DNA from 4 places in the Azospirillum sp. Sh1 genome. Region 2 is predicted to be linked to each of the others. Evidence: predicted binding sites of a transcription regulator. Region 2 holds the regulator's gene; each other region holds the start of a gene.
What was found. The regulator PhoB, encoded in region 2, activates phosphate uptake and scavenging genes when phosphate is short. The targets are predictions, from matches to a motif close to TNTCATAAAACTGTCA.
Positions count from the first base shown of each region.

Region 1 (4,556 bases), on a different contig from region 2:
GCGCGGAGCTTGGGCAGACGGTCATCCCGCTTTTCCAGCTGCGTGGAGCGGAGGCCGCCCTGGCGAAATCGCTGCTGATCGGCGCGTTCGAGACCGACCGGTCGAAGGTGATGTCGCTGTCCACCGACTTCGACTCCGCGCTGTCCGACCTGCAGGGCGCGTTGCGTCCGCTGGCGAAGAGCGAGGCGGCAGCCCCGGTGGTGGCGGCGATCAACGAACTGGCTGCGTATGGCGATGGCGACAAGAGCGTCTATACCCGCCGCGTCCGCCAGCTCAACCCAGGCATTCCAGAGGCGGAGGCGCGCACGCTGGCCGAGTCGCTGGCGGCCGGCGTCGACGACATCGTCCGGCTGGACCGCGACGCCAACGCCCGCATGCTGCCGCTGATGCTGAATTCGCGCGGACGCATCGCCGAGGCCGGCAGCGCCATCGCCGAGCGGATGCAGGACCTGTCGACCAATGTCGTGCCGGCGGCCCAGCACCGCTACACCGTGCTGAGCGGCCTGATGGCCGACGCCAACCTGCTGGCCGGCAAGCTGGCCGAGGCCGGCAATGCGGAAACGCCGGCCCGGCTGACCGCCGCACGCCGGACGCTCGATCCACTGGCGGCGACGATCCGCGGCACCTTGACGGACTCGGGCGACGATCTGGGCGCGGAGACCCGCCGGCTGGCGGAGCGGCTGCTGGCCCTGGGCTTCGGCGACGACGGCATCCTGGCTCTGCGCGCCGGCGAACTGGCGGCCTATGCCGAGAACGCCACGCTGATCGACAGCAACCGCCGCACCGGCGCCGCCCTGACCGCAATGGTCGACGGGCTGGTCCAATCGGCGGAGCGGGCGGCCGCCGACGGGGCCGCCGCCGCCCATGACGCGCTGGAGCGCACCAACGAGATCCAGTTCCTGCTGGCGACCGCCGGCGTGCTGCTGGCCGGGCTGATCGTCTCGCTCTATGTCGGACGCCGCGTCGTCGGCCGGATGGAGGCGTTGGCCGACGCCATGCGCCGGGTCGCCGACGGCGACCTGACGGTGGAGCAGAAGGCCGACGGCAACGACGAGATCACCGACATGGCCCGCGCGCTGTTCGTCTTCATCGCCAATGCCCGCGCCATGGAAGAGGCGCACGAGAAGGTGGAGATCGAGCGCCGCAACGCCGCGTCGGCCCGCCGGACAAGCATGCTGGAGATCGCCGACCAGTTCGAACGCAACGTGCTGAGCAGCGTCGAGACCCTGGCCGAGGCCGCCCGCGTCATGGCCTCCCGGGCCCGTTCGCTGACCGACATCGCCGCCAACGCCAACGACCGCGCCGAGGCCGCCATGCAGCTGTCCGGCGAGATGGCGGCGGGGATCCAGCAGGTGGCGACCGCCGCCTCGGAAATCTCGCAGTCCATCGCCGAGATCAGCAAGCGCACCGGGGAATCGGCCCGCATCATCGGCGACACCGCCGCCGGGGCGGAGCAGGTGAAGGCGACCGTCGCCGACCTGTCGAGCACGGCGGGCGAGATCGGCACCGTCGTCGGGCTGATCGACGAGATCGCCGGCCAGACCAACCTGCTGGCGCTGAACGCCACCATCGAGGCGGCGAGGGCGGGGGAGATGGGCCGCGGTTTCGCGGTGGTGGCGGGGGAGGTGAAGGCCCTTGCCGGCCAGACCGCCCAGGCCACCGCCGAGATCGCCCGCCAGATCGCCGCGACCCAGGCGGCCAGCCGCGAAACGGCGGAGGTGGTGGCGACCATGACCGGCAGCGTCCAGCGCATCGAATCCAACGCCTCGGCCATCGCCGCAGCGGTGGAGGAGCAGGCGATGATCACGTCGAGCATCGTCGACAGTTCCCACCGCGTCGCGGTCGGCACCCAGGCGGCCTCGGACCACGTCGCCGGCCTGTCGGAGGCGGCGGCCAAGGTGCGCACCCAGGCCGGCGACGTGCTGCAGGTGGCGGAAAGCCTGTCGCACGAGGCGACCAGCCTCGGTTCCGCCGTGCATCTGTTCCTTCAGGAAATCCGGGCCGCGCGATGAGCGTGCGGCTTTGGGCAAGAGCGGGTCGGTTTCATAAAACTGACACGTAAACAAAACAAACCCGTCACTGGCGGCGGCTATGGTCACCGCGACGAAGAAGGCGGGTTACGACGTCCGGCCGAGGCCGGGCATTTCTCCAACCCAACGACACCGTCCAAACCTATCGGGAGTTTTGCCGTGAAAACCATGACTTCGGCGTTCGTTCGCTGCGCCGCCTTCGGTGCCCTGGCCGCTCTGTCCGTGTCGGTCGCCCCGCTGTCGGTCGCCTCGGCCGCCGACATCTCCGGTGCCGGTGCCACCTTCCCGTATCCGATCTATGCCAAGTGGGCCGACGCCTACAAGAAGGAGACGGGCACGGGCCTGAACTACCAGTCGATCGGTTCGGGCGGCGGCATCAAGCAGATCAAGGCCAAGACGGTCACCTTCGGCGCGTCGGACATGCCGCTGAAGCCGGAAGAGCTGGAGCAGGCCGGTCTGATCCAGTTCCCGATGATCATGGGCGGCGTGGTTCCGGTCGTGAACCTGAAGGGCATCAAGGCCGGCGAGGTCAAGCTGTCGGGCACCGTTCTCGCCAACATCTACATGGGCGAGATCACCAAGTGGAACGACCCGCAGATCAAGGAACTGAACCCGAACGTCAACCTGCCGAACACCGCCATCGCCCCGGTCTACCGCTCTGACGGGTCGGGCACCAACTTCCTGTTCACCGACTACCTGTCGAAGACCAGCCCGAAGTTCAAGACCCAGATCGGCGCCAACACCTCCGTCCAGTGGCCGGCCGGCATCGGCGCCAAGGGCAACGAAGGCGTGGCCAACATGGTGAAGCAGACGGACGGCTCGATCGGCTACGTCGAATACGCCTACGCCAAGCAGAACAACATCACCCACCTCGACCTGCAGAACAAGGACGGCAAGACCGTCGCTCCGAAGATCGAGGCCTTCCAGGCTGCCGCCGCCAACGCCGACTGGGCCAATTCCAAGGGCTATTACGTCCTGCTGACGGACGAGCCGGGTGCGGAGAGCTGGCCGATCACCGGCGCCAGCTTCATCCTGATGTACAAGAACCCGCAGGACGCCTCGGCTTCCGCCGAAGCGCTGAAGTTCTTCGACTGGGCCTATAAGAACGGCTCCAAGATGGCGACCGAGCTGGACTATGTCCCGATGCCGGACTCAGTGGTGTCGCTGGTCCAGAAGACCTGGTCGCAGACCATCCAGGCCGACGGCAAGCCGATCTGGACCGCGTCGGCCAAGTAACCACGGCCAACCGACCTCGGGCGGGCCGCCGGCCGGTTCGCCCGAGGGCATGATCGCCGGTGGGAACGGAAATTGCGCCGTTCCCACCGCACGCCTCACGGAGCGGCCATGACCGAGATCGCGCTGACCTTGACCGACGCACACGCCTCCACCGCCCGACGGGCCCGCCGCCAGCGCCTGCAGGATGCGGCCTTCCGCAACGCCACCCTCGCATTCGCGCTGCTCGTCCTGCTGATCCTGGGCGGCGTCACGGTTTCCCTGATCGACGGCGCGCTTCCGGCACTGCGCACGTTCGGCTTCGGCTTCGTCGCCACCGAAGTCTGGAACCCGGTGACCGAACAATTCGGCGCGCTCGCCCCGATTTACGGCACGCTGGTCACCTCCATCATCGCCATGGCCGTCGGCATTCCCGTCAGCTTCGGCATCGCGCTCTTCATCACCGAGATGTGCCCGGCCTGGCTGAAGCGCCCGCTCGGCGTCGCCATCGAACTGCTCGCCGGCATTCCCAGCATCATCTACGGCATCTGGGGCCTGTTCGTCTTCGCCCCCTTCATGCAGTCGACCATCCAGCCCTTCCTGATCGCCACGCTGGGCCAGATCCCCGGTATCGGCAACCTGTTCATGGGTCCGCCCTACGGCATCGGCATCCTGACCGCCGGCCTGATCCTGGGCATCATGGTGCTGCCCTTCATCACCTCCATCACCCGCGACGTCTTCGAGACGGTGCCGCCGATGGTGCGCGAGTCCGCCTACGGGCTGGGCGCCACCACCTGGGAGGTGGTGTGGAACGTGGTGCTGCCCTATACCCGCACCGGCGTGGTCGGCGGCGTCATGCTGGGCCTCGGCCGTGCGCTGGGCGAGACGATGGCGGTGACCTTCGTCATCGGCAACGCGCACCGCATCAGCTCCTCGATCATGGCGCCGGGCACGACGATTTCGGCCTCCATCGCCAACGAATTCACCGAGGCGGTCGGCGACGTCTACACCGCTTCGCTGGTGGCACTTGGCCTGATCCTGTTCCTGATCACCTTCACCGTGCTGTCGATCGCCAAGCTGATGCTGCTGCGCCTGCAGCGCAAGGCCGGAGTCTGAGGCCCATGACGATGTCCAATTCCGCGACGCTGGCGACCCCCATCGGGGGGCTGTATCACCGCCGGCGCATTGCCAACAAGCTGGCGTTGACCCTGGCGCTGGGCGCCGCCTGCTTCGGCCTGTTCTGGCTGGTCGCCATCCTGTGGACGCTGCTCTACAACGGGCTGTCGGCCATCAACCTCAGCCTGTTCACCGAGA
Region 1 is NZ_VTTK01000024.1:77,222-81,777, reverse strand. Features, by position in the region: gene FZ029_RS21930 (methyl-accepting chemotaxis protein) at 1-2,012, shown strand, start outside; gene pstS (phosphate ABC transporter substrate-binding protein PstS) at 2,199-3,266, shown strand; gene pstC (phosphate ABC transporter permease subunit PstC) at 3,375-4,358, shown strand; gene pstA (phosphate ABC transporter permease PstA) at 4,364-4,556, shown strand, end outside.
Region 1: the regulator PhoB is predicted to act here: its motif matches at 2,042-2,057, upstream of pstS (phosphate ABC transporter substrate-binding protein PstS).

Region 2 (4,556 bases):
CTGGCCGGGGCCGCCGCGGTGGCGCTGGCGGCGCTGATCCTGGTGCTGCTGCTGGGCTCCATCGTTACCAAGGGCGCTAGTGCCTTCCTGGAGGCGCGGATCCGGCTGGAGGTGACGCTCGATCCGGCGGAGGTCGCCGACCGCAACTACACCGCCCTGCTGCGCCGGGCGCTCTACGCCCACTTCCCGCAGGTCACCGACCGCGCTGGCCGCCGCGTGCTGAACGACCTCCTGTCGTCGGGCGCGCCGTACGAGCTGGAAACGATGGTCGCCAAGGACCCGGCGCTGGTCGGGACGACCCGGACCGTCTGGGTACGCGCCGACGACCAGATCGACCAGCTGGTGAAGGGCGGCTATCGCCGCGACCTGCCGGAGAGCGAGCGCGGCCTCAGCGACGCCAAAGTCGCGGCGGCCGACGCGCTGCTGGCGTCCGGCGCGCTGGCGCAGGGCTTCAACACCACCCTGTTCACCGCCGGCGACAGCCGCGAACCGGAACAGGCGGGCATCGGCGGCGCCATCGTCGGCTCGCTGCTGACCCTGCTGGTGACCATGGCGCTGTCGGTGCCGGTCGGCATCTCCGCCGCGGTCTATCTGGAGGAATTCGCGCCGAAGAACCGCTGGACCGATCTGATCGAGGTGAACATCAACAACCTCGCCGCGGTGCCGTCGATCATCTTCGGCCTGCTGGGCCTCGCGGTGTTCCTCGGCTTCTTCGGCATGCCGCGCTCCGCCCCGCTGGTCGGCGGGCTGGTGATGGCGCTGATGACACTGCCGGTCATCATCATCGCGTCCCGCGTCGCGCTGAAGGCGGTGCCGCCGTCGATCCGCGAGGCGGCGCTGGGCATCGGCGCCTCGCCCCTGCAGACGGTGCTGCACCATGTGCTGCCGCTGGCGATGCCCGGCATCCTGACCGGCACCATCATAGGCATGGCCCGCGCACTGGGCGAGACGGCGCCGCTGCTGATGATCGGCATGGTCGCCTTCATCGTCGACATCCCCCACGGGCTGACCGACAGCGCCACGGTGCTGCCGGTGCAGATCTACATGTGGGCCGACAGTCCGGAACGTGCCTTCACCGAGCGCACCTCCGCGGCGATCCTGATCCTGCTCGGCGTCCTGATCCTGCTGAACGGGGCGGCCGTGATCCTGCGCAAGATTTTCGAGAGACGGTGGTGAGCGCCCCATGAGCATTCCAGGCAGCATTAAAAGCGGCATCCCGAGCCAGTTGAAGCTGCGGCCCCGTGGCGACCGGCAACCGAACCGGGCGTCCGGCGCCGCCCTGCCTGCCAAGATGACCGCCCGCGGGGTGAAGGTGTTCTACGGCGCCAAGCAGGCGTTGAAGGGCATCGATCTCGACATCCAGGAAAACCGGGTGCTGGCGCTGATCGGCCCGTCCGGCTGCGGCAAGTCCACCTTCCTGCGCTGCCTGAACCGGATGAACGACACCGTCGAGGGGTGCCGGGTCGAAGGGCGGATCGCGCTCGACGGTGAGGACGTCTATGGCAAGGCCGTCGATGCGGTGCAGCTGCGCGCCCGTGTCGGCATGGTGTTCCAGAAGCCGAACCCCTTCCCGAAATCGATCTACGACAACGTCTCCTACGGCCCGCGCATCCACGGACTCGCTTCCGGACGCGACGAGTTGGACGAGGTGGTGCAGACCTCGCTGAAGCGCGCCGGCCTGTGGGCGGAGGTCAAGGACCGCCTGCGCGAACCCGGCACCAGCCTGTCCGGCGGCCAGCAGCAGCGGCTGTGCATCGCCCGCGCCATCGCCGTCAGCCCCGAGGTGATCCTGATGGACGAGCCCTGCTCGGCGCTCGACCCCATCGCGACCGCCCATATCGAGGAGCTGATCGACGAGCTGCGGGCCAACTACACCATCGTCATCGTCACCCACAACATGCAGCAGGCCGCCCGCGTGTCGCAGCGCACCGCCTTCTTCCATCTGGGCGAGATGGTGGAGTGCGACGACACCGAGGAGATCTTCACCAACCCGCGCGACGAGCGCACCCAGGGCTACATCACCGGCCGCTATGGCTGAGCCGCTGTCCCTATGCCCGCCCCCCTTCCCTCCTGTGTTGAAAAGGCTGTGCCATGCCGGTTAACGTCGAGACGCGCGCTGTGAACGGAGCCACCATGAACGCGGCCCTCAAGCCGCTCGTCCTGATCGTCGAGGACGAGGCCGACATCCTGACGCTGCTGAAGTACAACCTGGAAAAGGAAGGCTTCCGCGTCGCCACCGCCAGCGACGGCGAGGAGGCCCTGCTGGCCGCCGGCGAACAGACGCCGCACATCGTGCTGCTCGACTGGATGCTGCCGCTGATGAGCGGTCTGGAGGTGTGCCGCCAGCTGCGCCGCAATGCCAAGACCCGCGACATCCCGATCATCATGCTGACCGCCCGCGGCGAGGAAGGCGACCGGGTGCGCGGCCTGAATTCCGGCGCCGACGACTATATCACCAAGCCCTTCTCACCGACCGAGCTGGTCGCCCGCATGCGCGCGGTTTTGCGCCGCGCCTCCCCCGGCATGACCGACGAGGTGCTGACCTTCGCCGACGTGACGATGGACTTGGCCGCCCACCGCGTACGCCGCAACAGCCGGGACGTACATCTCGGACCCACCGAATTCCGCCTGCTGCGCCACTTCATGCAGCATCCCGGCCGCGTTTTTTCGCGTGAACAGCTGCTCGATCTGGTGTGGGGCCATGACGTGTACGTCGAGCCGCGTACGGTCGACGTACACATCCGCCGCCTGCGCAAGGCGATGAATGAAGAGGACGAATTGGACCTGATCCGCACCGTGCGGTCGGCGGGCTACGCGCTGGATACGAAGTCGATGTGAGGGTATTGGCATTGATTGCCCCCTCCCCATCCCTCCCCCACCTTCGGTGGGAGAGGGTGCCTTCTGCGAAGCGGCGGCAGTCCCCTCTCCCGCGATAGCGGGGGAGGGTTAGGGAGGGGGGCAAGGCTACGGAGGGAGCAACACCGCATGATCCTGCTCTTCACCGACTTCGGCCTCTCCGGCCCCTATACCGGCCAGATGAAGGCGGTGTTGGCGCAACAGGCGCCCACCGTCCCCGTCATCGATCTGTTCGCCGACGCCCCCGCCTTCGACCCGCAGCTCTCCGCCTATCTGCTGGCGGCCTACGCCCCGGCCTTCCCGGCCGGCAGCGTCTTCCTCTGCGTGGTCGATCCCGGCGTCGGCACCGAACGGTGGCCGGTGATGGTCGAGGCCGACGGGCGGTGGTTCGTCGGTCCCGACAATGGCCTGTTCGCCCTGATCGCCCGCCGCGCAACGTCGCTAAACGCCTGGACCATCGACTGGATTCCCGATCGGCTGTCCGCCAGCTTCCACGGCCGCGACCTGTTCGCCCCCGTCGCCGCCGGCCTCGCCACCGGCCGCAGCATCGAGCGCAGTCCGCTCGCCCCCGCCGCCATCGACCGCCCCGACTGGCCGGACGAGTTGGCCCGCATCGTCTATGTCGACGTCTACGGCAACGCCATGACCGGCATGCGCGCCGCCGCCCTGCCCGCCGATGCGGTGCTGACCGCCGCCAGCAGCCGCATCGCCCGCGCCCGCACCTTCGGCGCCGTCGGGCCGGGACAGCCGCTGTGGTACGAGAACTCCAACGGGTTGGCGGAGATCGCGGTCAACCGCGGGCGGGCCGACCGGGTGCTGGGTCTGGCGGTCGGCGACCCGGTGATCGTTGAGACCTGACCAAAAGAAAACCGCCCGGAAGCGGGGGGCTTCCGGGCGGCTGCTGCTTTGATCCGATGCTTGTCCGATCAGGCGTCTCGGGATCAGTCGTTGTTGCGCTGGCCCAGGAACTGCAGCAGGAACTGGAACAGGTTGATGAAGTCCAGGTACAGCGTCAGGGCGCCCATCAGGGCCAGCTTGCCGGTGCTCTCGTGATCGTAGCCCTCGGCGTAGCTTTCCTTGATCGACTGCGTGTCATAGGCGGTCAGACCGGTGAAGATCAGCACGCCGATGGCGGAGATCGCGAAATGCAGGGCCGGCGACTGGAAGAAGATGTTCGCCAGGCCGGCGATCACCAGGCCGATGACGCCCATCATCAGGAACGAGCCCATCTTCGACAGGTCGGCCTTCGTGGTGTAGCCGTAGAGGCTCATCGCCAGGAAGGTGGCGGCGGTGACGAAGAAGGTCAGCGCGATCGACGCCCCGGTGAAGACCAGGAAGATGGCCGACATCGACAGGCCCATGGCACCGCAATAGGCCCAGAAGATCATCTGTGCCGATGCGAAGGACAGGCGCTGGATGCCGAAGGACAGCACCATGACGAAGGCCAGCGGGGCCAGCATCACTACCCACTTCAGCGGCGTGCCGAAAATGGCCTGGAGCATGGCCGGGCTGGACGACACGAGCGCGGCGACCAGACCCGTCAGGATCAGGCCGGCACCCATGTAGTTGTACACGCGCAGCATGTGCTGGCGCAGGCCTTCGTCGAAGTATCCCCGATCTGTCGCGCGGCCTGCGGTCGCGAAGCGGTTATAGGTCGGGTCTGCCATGGTTTGGTTTCCTCGGTGGAATTGGGTGATCCC
Region 2 is NZ_VTTK01000013.1:42,046-46,601, reverse strand. Features, by position in the region: gene pstA (phosphate ABC transporter permease PstA) at 1-1,176, shown strand, start outside; gene pstB (phosphate ABC transporter ATP-binding protein PstB) at 1,292-2,038, shown strand; gene phoB (phosphate regulon transcriptional regulator PhoB) at 2,134-2,838, shown strand; gene FZ029_RS15150 (SAM-dependent chlorinase/fluorinase) at 2,986-3,714, shown strand; gene FZ029_RS15145 (Bax inhibitor-1/YccA family protein) at 3,798-4,523, opposite strand.

Region 3 (4,556 bases), on a different contig from region 2:
AGGGCAGCGTGTCGAGCCGGCGGCGCGACCCAGCCATCTTTTCCAGCGACGAACGGCTCTGCCGGCCGATGAGCCCGGTGAACTCCCGCGCGTCGGCGGCGGGGATGGTGTAGTGGTGGATGATGTGCAGTGGGTGGCCGGACTGCTCCATATGCAGCTTGGCGATGGCGCGCCAGCTCCCACCGACCGGGTAGAAGGGGCGCCCCTTCATCGCCGGCAGCCAGGGCAGCGATTCCAGATGCTGGTCGATCAGCTTGACCGGACCGCCCTTGGTCGATCCCACCTCCATCATCCGCAGCGGGCCGAGCGGCAGCGTGACCTGCTTGCCGATCACGCCGCGGTCGAGCGTCACCAGCTCCAGGCTGCCGCCGCCGAGGTCGCCGACAAGGCCGTCGGCGCCGGGAGTGCCGGACAGCACGCCCATGGCCGACAGCCGCGCCTCCTCCTCGCCGCTGATGACGCGGACGGTCAGGCCGGCACGGCGGCGGATGGCATCGACGAAGGCGGCGCCGTCGCGGGCGTCGCGCACGGCGGCGGTGGCGATCACGTCCAGGCGGCCGACACGCATGCCCTGGGCCAGAGTGGCGAAGCGTTCCAGCGCCACCAGCCCCTGGGCGACGCCATCGGGGTTCAGCACGCCGGACTTCTCGACACCGCGGCCGAGGCCGCACAGCACCTTCTCGTTGAACAGGGCCAGCGGTGACCGGGTCAGCCCGTCATAGACGACCAGACGGATCGAGTTGGAGCCGATGTCGATCACGCCGACGCGCTCGCCGGCATTCTCGCCGGCTTGATTGGGGGCGTGATCAGGGGCGGAAGCCATGCCGAATCCGCCGGCGCCCGCCTGCCCGACGTCGCCCGGGATGGCGGACGCGCGTTTGTCCTTGCTCATACTCTCGCTCCCGTCACCCGCCCTCAGGACACCGCATGCAGCATGAGCCGCGGCGGCGTGCGCTTGCTGCTGAGCGCGCTGCCCCGGCCGGACAGGCTGGGGTTGGTCATGAAGTAATTATGGGCGCTGAACGCGTCCGGGCCAGCCTTGATCCGATGGTACACGCCATCGGGGCCCAGCTTCCAGGTGCTTGCGTCGTCCTTCATGTTGGCGACCATGATCTGGTCGAGCACCTGTTCATGCACCGTCGGATTTTCGATGGGAACCAGCGTTTCGATCCGGCGGTCCAGGTTGCGGGTCATCCAGTCGGCCGAGGAGATGAACACCTTGGCCTGGTTGCTGGGCATGGGATGGCCGTTGCCGAAGCAGATGACGCGGCCATGTTCCAGGAAGCGGCCGACGATGCTGCGCACCCGGATATTCTCCGACAGCCCCTTCACCCCCGGCCGCAGGCAGCAGATGCCGCGGATGATCATGTCGATCTGCACCCCGGCCTGCGACGCCTTGTACAGCTTGTCGATGATGACCGGGTCGACCAGCGAGTTCAGCTTCACCCAGATCGACGCCGGACGGCCGGCGGCGGCATGGGCGATCTCCGCCTCGATCAGGTCGAAGAGGCGCTGGCGTAGCGTGATCGGCGCGATGGCGATCTTCTCCAGCACCTTCGGCGTCGCGTAACCGGTCATGAAGTTGAACATGACGGCGGCGTCGTGGCAAAGCGCCGGGTCGCAGGTGAAGAAGGACAGGTCGGTGTAGACCTTCGCGGTGATCGGGTGGTAGTTGCCGGTGCCGAAATGGACGTAGCTGCGCAACGCCTTCTTCTCGCGCCGCACCACCAGCGACACCTTGGCGTGGGTCTTCAGATCGACGAAGCCGTAGACCACCTGGGCGCCGGCGCGTTCCAGATCGCGCGCCCAGCGGATGTTGGCCTCCTCGTCGAAGCGGGCCTTCAATTCCACCAGCGCGGTCACCGACTTGCCGGCCTCCGCCGCTTCGATCAGCGCGGCGACGATGGGGCTGTCCTTGCTGGTGCGGTAGAGCGTCTGCTTGATCGCCACCACCTGCGGGTCGCGCGCCGCCTGCCGGATGAACTGCACCACCACGTCGAAGGATTCGTACGGGTGGTGGACCACGATGTCCTTGTGGCGGATCGCCGCGAAGCAGTCGCCGCCGAAATCGCGGATGCGTTCCGGGAACCGGGCGTTGAACGGGCGGAAGACCAGATCCGGCCGCTCGTCGACGATCAGCTGCTTGGTGTCGGTCAGGCCGATCAGCCCGTCCAGGATGAAGACGTCGTCCGAGGCGACGTTGAGCTCATGGCGCAGGAAATCGCGCAGGTCGGCCGCCATGCCGCTGTCGGTGGCGAGCCGGATGACGCTGCCGCGGCGGCGGCGCTTCAACGCGCTTTCGAAGGTGCGGACCAGATCCTCCGCCTCTTCCTCGATTTCGATCTCGCTGTCGCGCAGGACACGGAAGACGCCGTGCGCCTTGACCTGGAACGGAGGGAACAGGCGGTCGATGAACTGCATCACCACCTTTTCCAGCTGGAGGAAGCGGATGTCCGAGCCGGGCAGGCGCAGGAACCGCTCCAACTGCGAGGGTAGCGGCACCAGGGCGTCGATGTGCCGGCCCTTGACCGGGTCATGCAGTTGCAGCGCCAGCGAGAATCCGAGATTGGGCAGGAACGGGAAGGGGTGGGCGGGATCGACGGCGATGGGCGTCAGGATCGGGAAGATGTCGTCCAGGAACTTCGCTTCCAGCCAGTCCAGCTCGCCCTCGCTGAGGTCCTTGGGATCGACCACGGAAATCCCGGCCTCCCGCAGTTCGCCCTTCAGCGTGCGCCACATCGTCTGCTGGCTTTCCATCAACGCCGCGATGCGCTGCTTCACCGCGGCCAGCTGCTGGGCGGGCGTCAGATTCTCCGGGCTCGGCGCCTTCACGCCGGCGGCCACCTGCCCTTTCAGGCCGGCGACGCGGACCATGTAGAATTCGTCGAGGTTGCTGGCGGAGATCGACAGGAAGCGCAACCGCTCCAGAAGCGGGTGATGGGGGTTGGCGGCCTCGTCCAGGACGCGCTGGTTGAAGGCCAGCCACGACAGCTCCCGATTGATGAAGCGTTCCGGAGCGTTTGGCTCGATACCGACCGAATCGAGTTCCTGGAGTTGCGTCACGTCGACCTCTGAAATCTTGAAACCCTGAGCGCCGGCGCCTGCCTTTCAGCGGTGCCGACGACGGTTATATGGTGGGCAGACAGAGTATCCCATATGCGTTACGGTTTCAGGACTCCCATTTGGCTATAGGCTGCGACCTCTCCCTCCCCTTTCCCTCCCCTGCCGCGACCGATTGCCGCCATGAAGACGCTGTTCCTGCTGCGCCACGCGAAATCCTCCTGGGACGATCCGTCGCTGGGCGACCACGACCGACCGCTGAACGCCCGCGGCGAGAAGGCCGCCACCCTCGTCGGCGGCCATCTGGCCAGGCATCATGCCCACATCGACCTCGTGCTGTGTTCCACCGCGGTGCGGGCGGTGGAAACGCGCAAACGCGTGATGGCGGCCATCGGCGCGCCATTCCCGCCGGTGGAGCATGAGCGGGGACTGTACCTGTGCGGCGCCCACACGCTGCTGGAACGGCTGCGCGACGCGCCGGACTCGGCGACCGGCCTGTTGTTGATAGCGCACAATCCGGACCTGCACGAGCTGGCCAACGCCCTGACCGGCAGCGGCGACCACGGGCTGCGCCATGCGCTGGCCGACAAGTTTCCGACCGGCGCCTGCGCCGTCCTCGTCTTCGAAACGCTGCATTGGGCCGACCTGGAACTGGGGGCGGGGCGGCTGGCGGATTTTGTGCAGCCGCGTAAACTCTCTTAACCTGCGGCGGCGGTTGGAGTATCCACGGAACCACCTGAGTCATTCCAGGCCGTTCCCGGCCGGATACGGGAGGATGCCGACCCTTGCCACCCGCCATTCCGCCCGTCAGCCCGTCCGCACTCCCCGATGCGCAGACCTCCGCCCCCGCCGCCTTCCGCGAGGTGGAGCTGAAGCTCCATGCCGCATCGGCGGATCTGGCGCGGGTTGCCGCCCTTCCCGCGCTGCAGGCGCTGGCCGATGGTCCGGCCGCGACGCAGCGGCTGCGCACCGCCTATTTCGATACCCCCGACCTGAAGCTGGCCGCGAACGGGGTGGCGTTGCGCGTGCGGCAGGAGGGCGACCGCTTCATCCAGACCTTGAAGACCGTGAACAGCGCCAGCCCCGGCGATTCCGCCGCCGTGGCGGTGCGGCGGGAATGGGAATGGATCGTCGCGGGCGAAGCGGTCGACACCGGCGTGCTGAGCGATCCCGCTGTCGCCGGGTTGGTTCCGGCGGCGGCGCTCGACGTGCTGGATTGCCTGTTCATCACCGATTTCCGCCGCACCACCCTGCTGCTTCGCCCCGATACGCTGACGGCGGTCGAACTGGCTGTGGATGACGGTGCCATCTATGCCGGCGGCAACTCTCTGCCGGTCGGCGAGGTGGAGTTGGAATTGAAGGCCGGCAAGGTCGCCAGCCTGTTCGACCTGGCGCTGGCCCTGCAGGCCGCCATCCCCATGCGCATCGGCACCGAAAGCAAGGCGGAGGCCGGGCTGCGGCTGGTCACCGGCAAGGCGCCGGGGCCGGTGGAGGCC
Region 3 is NZ_VTTK01000010.1:5,035-9,590, reverse strand. Features, by position in the region: gene FZ029_RS12325 (Ppx/GppA family phosphatase) at 1-892, opposite strand, end outside; gene FZ029_RS12320 (RNA degradosome polyphosphate kinase) at 916-3,063, opposite strand; gene FZ029_RS12315 (histidine phosphatase family protein) at 3,244-3,762, shown strand; gene FZ029_RS12310 (CYTH and CHAD domain-containing protein) at 3,846-4,556, shown strand, end outside.
Region 3: the regulator PhoB is predicted to act here: its motif matches at 3,162-3,177, upstream of FZ029_RS12320 (RNA degradosome polyphosphate kinase).

Region 4 (4,556 bases), on a different contig from region 2:
AGTTCCACCCGGTGACCGACGTCCCGCTGCATGTCGACTTCCTGCGCGTCTCCTCCGACACCCGCATCAACGTGCAGGTTCCGGTCGAGTTCGCCGATCAGGACAAGTCGGCCGGCCTGAAGCGCGGCGGTGTGCTGAACATCGTCCGCCACGAGCTGGAGCTGAGCTGCCCGGCCGACAACATCCCCGAGCACATCACCATCTCGTGCGAAGGCTTCGACGTCGGCGATTCGATCCACATCTCCTCGGTCAAGCTGCCGGAGGGTGTGACCTCGACGATCACCGACCGCGATTTCACCATCGCGACCATCGTTGCGCCGTCGGGCCTGAAGTCGGAAGAAGGCGCCGCTGCCTGATCGGGAGCGTTCGACCTTCGAAGATGGTTACGGTGGGGGGCTTCGGCCCCCCGCTTCGTTTGTGGAGAGTGCTTTCCAAAGGGTGAGGGACATGCTGCTTCTGGTCGGATTGGGCAACCCCGGCAACGAGTATGCCCGCAACCGCCACAACATCGGCTTCATGGCGGCGGAGACCATCGCCCGACGCCATCGCTTCACCCCGTGGAAGAAGCGTTTCCAGGGCCAGACCGCCGAGGGCACCGTCGCCGGCGACAAGGTGCTGGCGCTGGAGCCCGCCACCTTCATGAACCTGTCCGGCCAGTCGGTGGTTGCGGCCCTGCAATTCTACAAATTGAAGCCCGAGAACGTCGTCGTCATCCATGACGAGCTGGACCTGCCCCCCGGCAGGATCCGGGTGAAGAAGGGCGGCGGCCATGGCGGGCACAACGGCCTGCGCTCCATCGACGCGCATATCGGCAAGGAATACTGGCGCATCCGCCTCGGCATCGGCCATCCCGGCAACAAGGATCTGGTCAGCGGCTACGTCCTGCACGACTTCGCCAAGGCCGACCAGGGTTGGATCGACCCGCTGCTGGATGCCGTCTCCGACAACCTCCCCCTGATGGTGGAAGGCCAACCGGAGCTGTTCATGAACAAGGTGACGGTGGCGACGCAGGCGCGATAAGCCGCGGCCTGCCAGTTCCTCCCCCACTTCGCGTTTGCGCTTTGTCCCCCTTCGTAGGATAAAGCGCCTCAATTCCAGAATTTCCGACGGCGAGCACCCACCCATGGGCTTCAATTGCGGCATCGTCGGCCTGCCGAACGTCGGCAAGTCGACCCTTTTCAACGCGCTGACTGCCACCCAGGCGGCGGAGGCGGCGAATTTCCCCTTCTGCACCAAGGAGCCGAACGTCGGCCGCGTCGGCGTGCCCGACACGCGGCAGGACAAGCTGGCCGAAATCGCCAAGTCGCAGAAGGTCGTCCCGACCCAGCTGGAGTTCGTGGACATCGCCGGCCTGATCCGCGGCGCGTCGAAGGGTGAAGGGCTGGGCAACCAGTTCCTCGCCAACATCCGCGAGGTCGACGCCATCGTCCATGTGCTGCGCTGCTTCGAGGACGACGACATCACCCATGTCGAGGGCAACGTCGATCCGCTGCGCGACGCCGAGGTGGTCGAGACCGAGCTGATGCTCGCCGACATGGAAAGCCTGGAACGACAGCTGACCAGCCTGCAGAAGAAGGCCAAGGGCGGCGACAAGGACAGCAAGATCAAGGCCGACCTGATGGAGCGCGCCCTCAAGGTGCTGCAGGACGGCAAGCCCGCTCGCGTGGTCGAGCTGTCGGACGAAGAGAAGCCGGTGTTCAAGCAGTTCATGCTGCTGACCGACAAGCCGGTGCTCTATGTCTGCAACGTGGAAGAGGCGTCGGCCGCCACCGGCAACGCCTTCTCCGCCAAGGTTGCCGAGAAGGCCAAGGCCGAGAACGCCGAGGTCGTCGTCATCTCCGCCGCCATCGAGTCCGAAGTCGCCCAGCTCGCCGACCCGGCCGAGAAGGCCGAATTCCTGGAATCGATGGGGCTGGAGGAAACGGGCCTTAACAAGCTGATCCGCGCCGGCTTCAAGCTGCTGGACCTGATCACCTTCTTCACCGTCGGTCCGAAGGAGACGCGCGCCTGGACCGTGCGCCGCAACGCCAAGGCGCCCGAGGCCGCCGGCGTCATCCATACCGACTTCGAGCGCGGCTTCATCCGTGCCGAGACCATCGACTACACCAGCTTCGTCACGCTGGGTGGCGAGCAGGGGGCGAAGGACGCCGGCAAGATGCGCCAGGAAGGCAAGGAATATGTCGTCCAGGACGGCGACATCTTCCACTTCCGCTTCAACGTCTGATTGGACGGAGTTTTCGAGGGGGCGGTGGCATCACCGCCCCCTTTCCACCTCCGCCGTCACCCAACTGTCATATTGTCGTAACAATCGGCGCTCCCCACCCTTCAGTTAGGGGTGCGGCCCACTCGCACTCCAGCCCGACATGGGGCCCGACACAGGGGGTGCGATGCAGGCGACGCGGGTGCTGCTGGAACTGGCCGGGAATGTCGTGCTGCTCCTGTGGGGGCTGCACATGGTGCAGAGCGGGCTGACCCGTGCGCTGGGCGGCGACCTGCGCCGCATCCTGGGGGCCGGGCTGCGCAACCGCTGGACCGCCTTCCTGTCCGGCATGGGCATCACCATGCTGCTGCAGAGCAGCACCGCCACCGGCCTGATGGCGACCGGTTTCACCGCCACCGGGCTGGTGTCGCTGATGCCGGCGCTGGCGGTGATGCTGGGCGCCAATGTCGGCTCCACCCTGATCGTGCAGATTCTGGCTTTCGACGTCGCCCATGTGGCGCCGGTCCTGCTGTTGGGCGGCTTCATCGCCTTCCGCCGCGGCGCGCGGACGCGCAGCCGCGACCTGGGCCGGGTCGCCATCGGGCTGGGCCTGATGCTGCTGTCGCTGCACCTGCTGCTGGCGACCATCGCCCCGGCGGAGAACGCGCCGATGCTGCGGCGGATGCTGGCGATGCTGACCGCCGATCCGGTGGTGGCGGTAATGCTGGCGGCGCTGCTGTCCTGGGCCGCCCATTCCAGCGTCGCCGCCATCCTCCTGATCGCTTCGCTGGCCGGCGGCGGGGTGATCGGGCCGGAGGCCGCGGTCGCCATGGTCGCCGGCGCCAATCTGGGCAGCGCCGTCAATCCGGTGATTGAGGGGCCGGGCGGCGACGGCCGCAACCCGGCGGCTAGGCGGCTGCCGGTCGGCAACCTCATCAACCGGCTCGTCGGCTGCCTCATCGTCGTGCCGCTGCTGGGGCCGATCACCGCCGGGCTGCAGGCGGTATCGCCGGACGCCACGCGGCTGGCGGCCAACTTCCACCTTGCCTTCAATCTGGCGATGGCCGGGTTGTTCATCGGCCCGCTTCCCTGGTTCGCACGGGCGCTGACCCGGATGTTCCCGGAACGGGTTGCGGTCGCCGATCCGGCGATGCCGCTCTATCTCGACCGCAGCGCGCTCCGCGTCCCCCACCTCGCCATCGCCAACGCGTCGCGGGAGGCGTTGCGCATGGCCGACACGGTGGACGGCATGCTGCGCGGCGCGCTGGACGTGATCCAGACCGAGGACCGCAAGCGGGTGCAGGAAATCCGGCGGATGGACGATGTGCTGGACCGTCTGCACGACGCCATCAAGCGCTACCTCACCCAGATCAATGTCGAGGATCTGGACGAACGCGATGCCCGCCGGGTGTCGGACGTGCTGACCTTCACCATCAACCTGGAGCATGTCGGCGACATCGTCGACCGCAACCTGATGGAAGCGGCCTCCAAGAAAATCCGGCGCAGGCTGCGCTTCTCCACCGAGGGGGCCGCCGAGATCGCCGGCATGCTGGAACGGCTGAGCGAGACCCAGCGTCTGGCCGCCGCCGTCTTCGTGTCGGGCGATGTCCGGTCCGCCCGCGCGCTGATCCATGAAAAGGAGGTGATCCGCGATCTGGAAACCAGCGCCACCGAGGCGCATTTCGCCCGTCTGCGCGCCGGCCGCAAGGAAAGTGTCGAGACCAGCGCCCTTCATCTGGACATCCTGCGCGACCTGCGCCGGATCAACGCCCATCTGGTCGCCGCCGCCTATCCCGTTCTCGATCAATCGGGGGAGCTTCTGCCCAGCCGTCTCAAACGAGGGGCAGCACGGGCGTGACCGTCCGCTCCCGATGGGGGTATGGCGCGGCTTCCGCTTCGACCTTTTCTTGTCACCGATCCAGCCACGTTAACACTTTCGTAACCATATAAAATTCGTCAAGCTCTTTCGCGACATGGTTAACAAATCGTTCCTGTGGTTGTTATGGCAGTGAGTGCCAAGGAACGGATGTCGAGAGGGAGCGGACGGTGGCGAACACGCACGCGACGTCGAACGGACCCAATGCACAGGGGGCATCCGGCGCGGGATTCGCCGAGCGGGTGCGCGACGCCATCGAGCGGCAGGAGCTTTCCCTGGTCTTTCAGCCGCAGGCGGACGTCGTCACCAGCCGCCTGACCGGCTTCGAGGCGCTGTCGCGCTGGCGCCTGTCCGACGGCACCATGCTGCCGCCCGACGTCTTCGTGCCGATGGCGGAGCAGGGGGAAGCGATCCACCTGCTGGGCGAATGGACCCTGCGGACCGCCTGCAGGGTGGCCGCCGGCTGGCTGCGTGCCGGCT
Region 4 is NZ_VTTK01000001.1:395,710-400,265, reverse strand. Features, by position in the region: gene FZ029_RS01860 (50S ribosomal protein L25/general stress protein Ctc) at 1-356, shown strand, start outside; gene pth (aminoacyl-tRNA hydrolase) at 448-1,020, shown strand; gene ychF (redox-regulated ATPase YchF) at 1,124-2,224, shown strand; gene FZ029_RS01845 (Na/Pi cotransporter family protein) at 2,388-4,058, shown strand; gene FZ029_RS01840 (EAL domain-containing protein) at 4,247-4,556, shown strand, end outside.
Region 4: the regulator PhoB is predicted to act here: its motif matches at 2,279-2,294, upstream of FZ029_RS01845 (Na/Pi cotransporter family protein).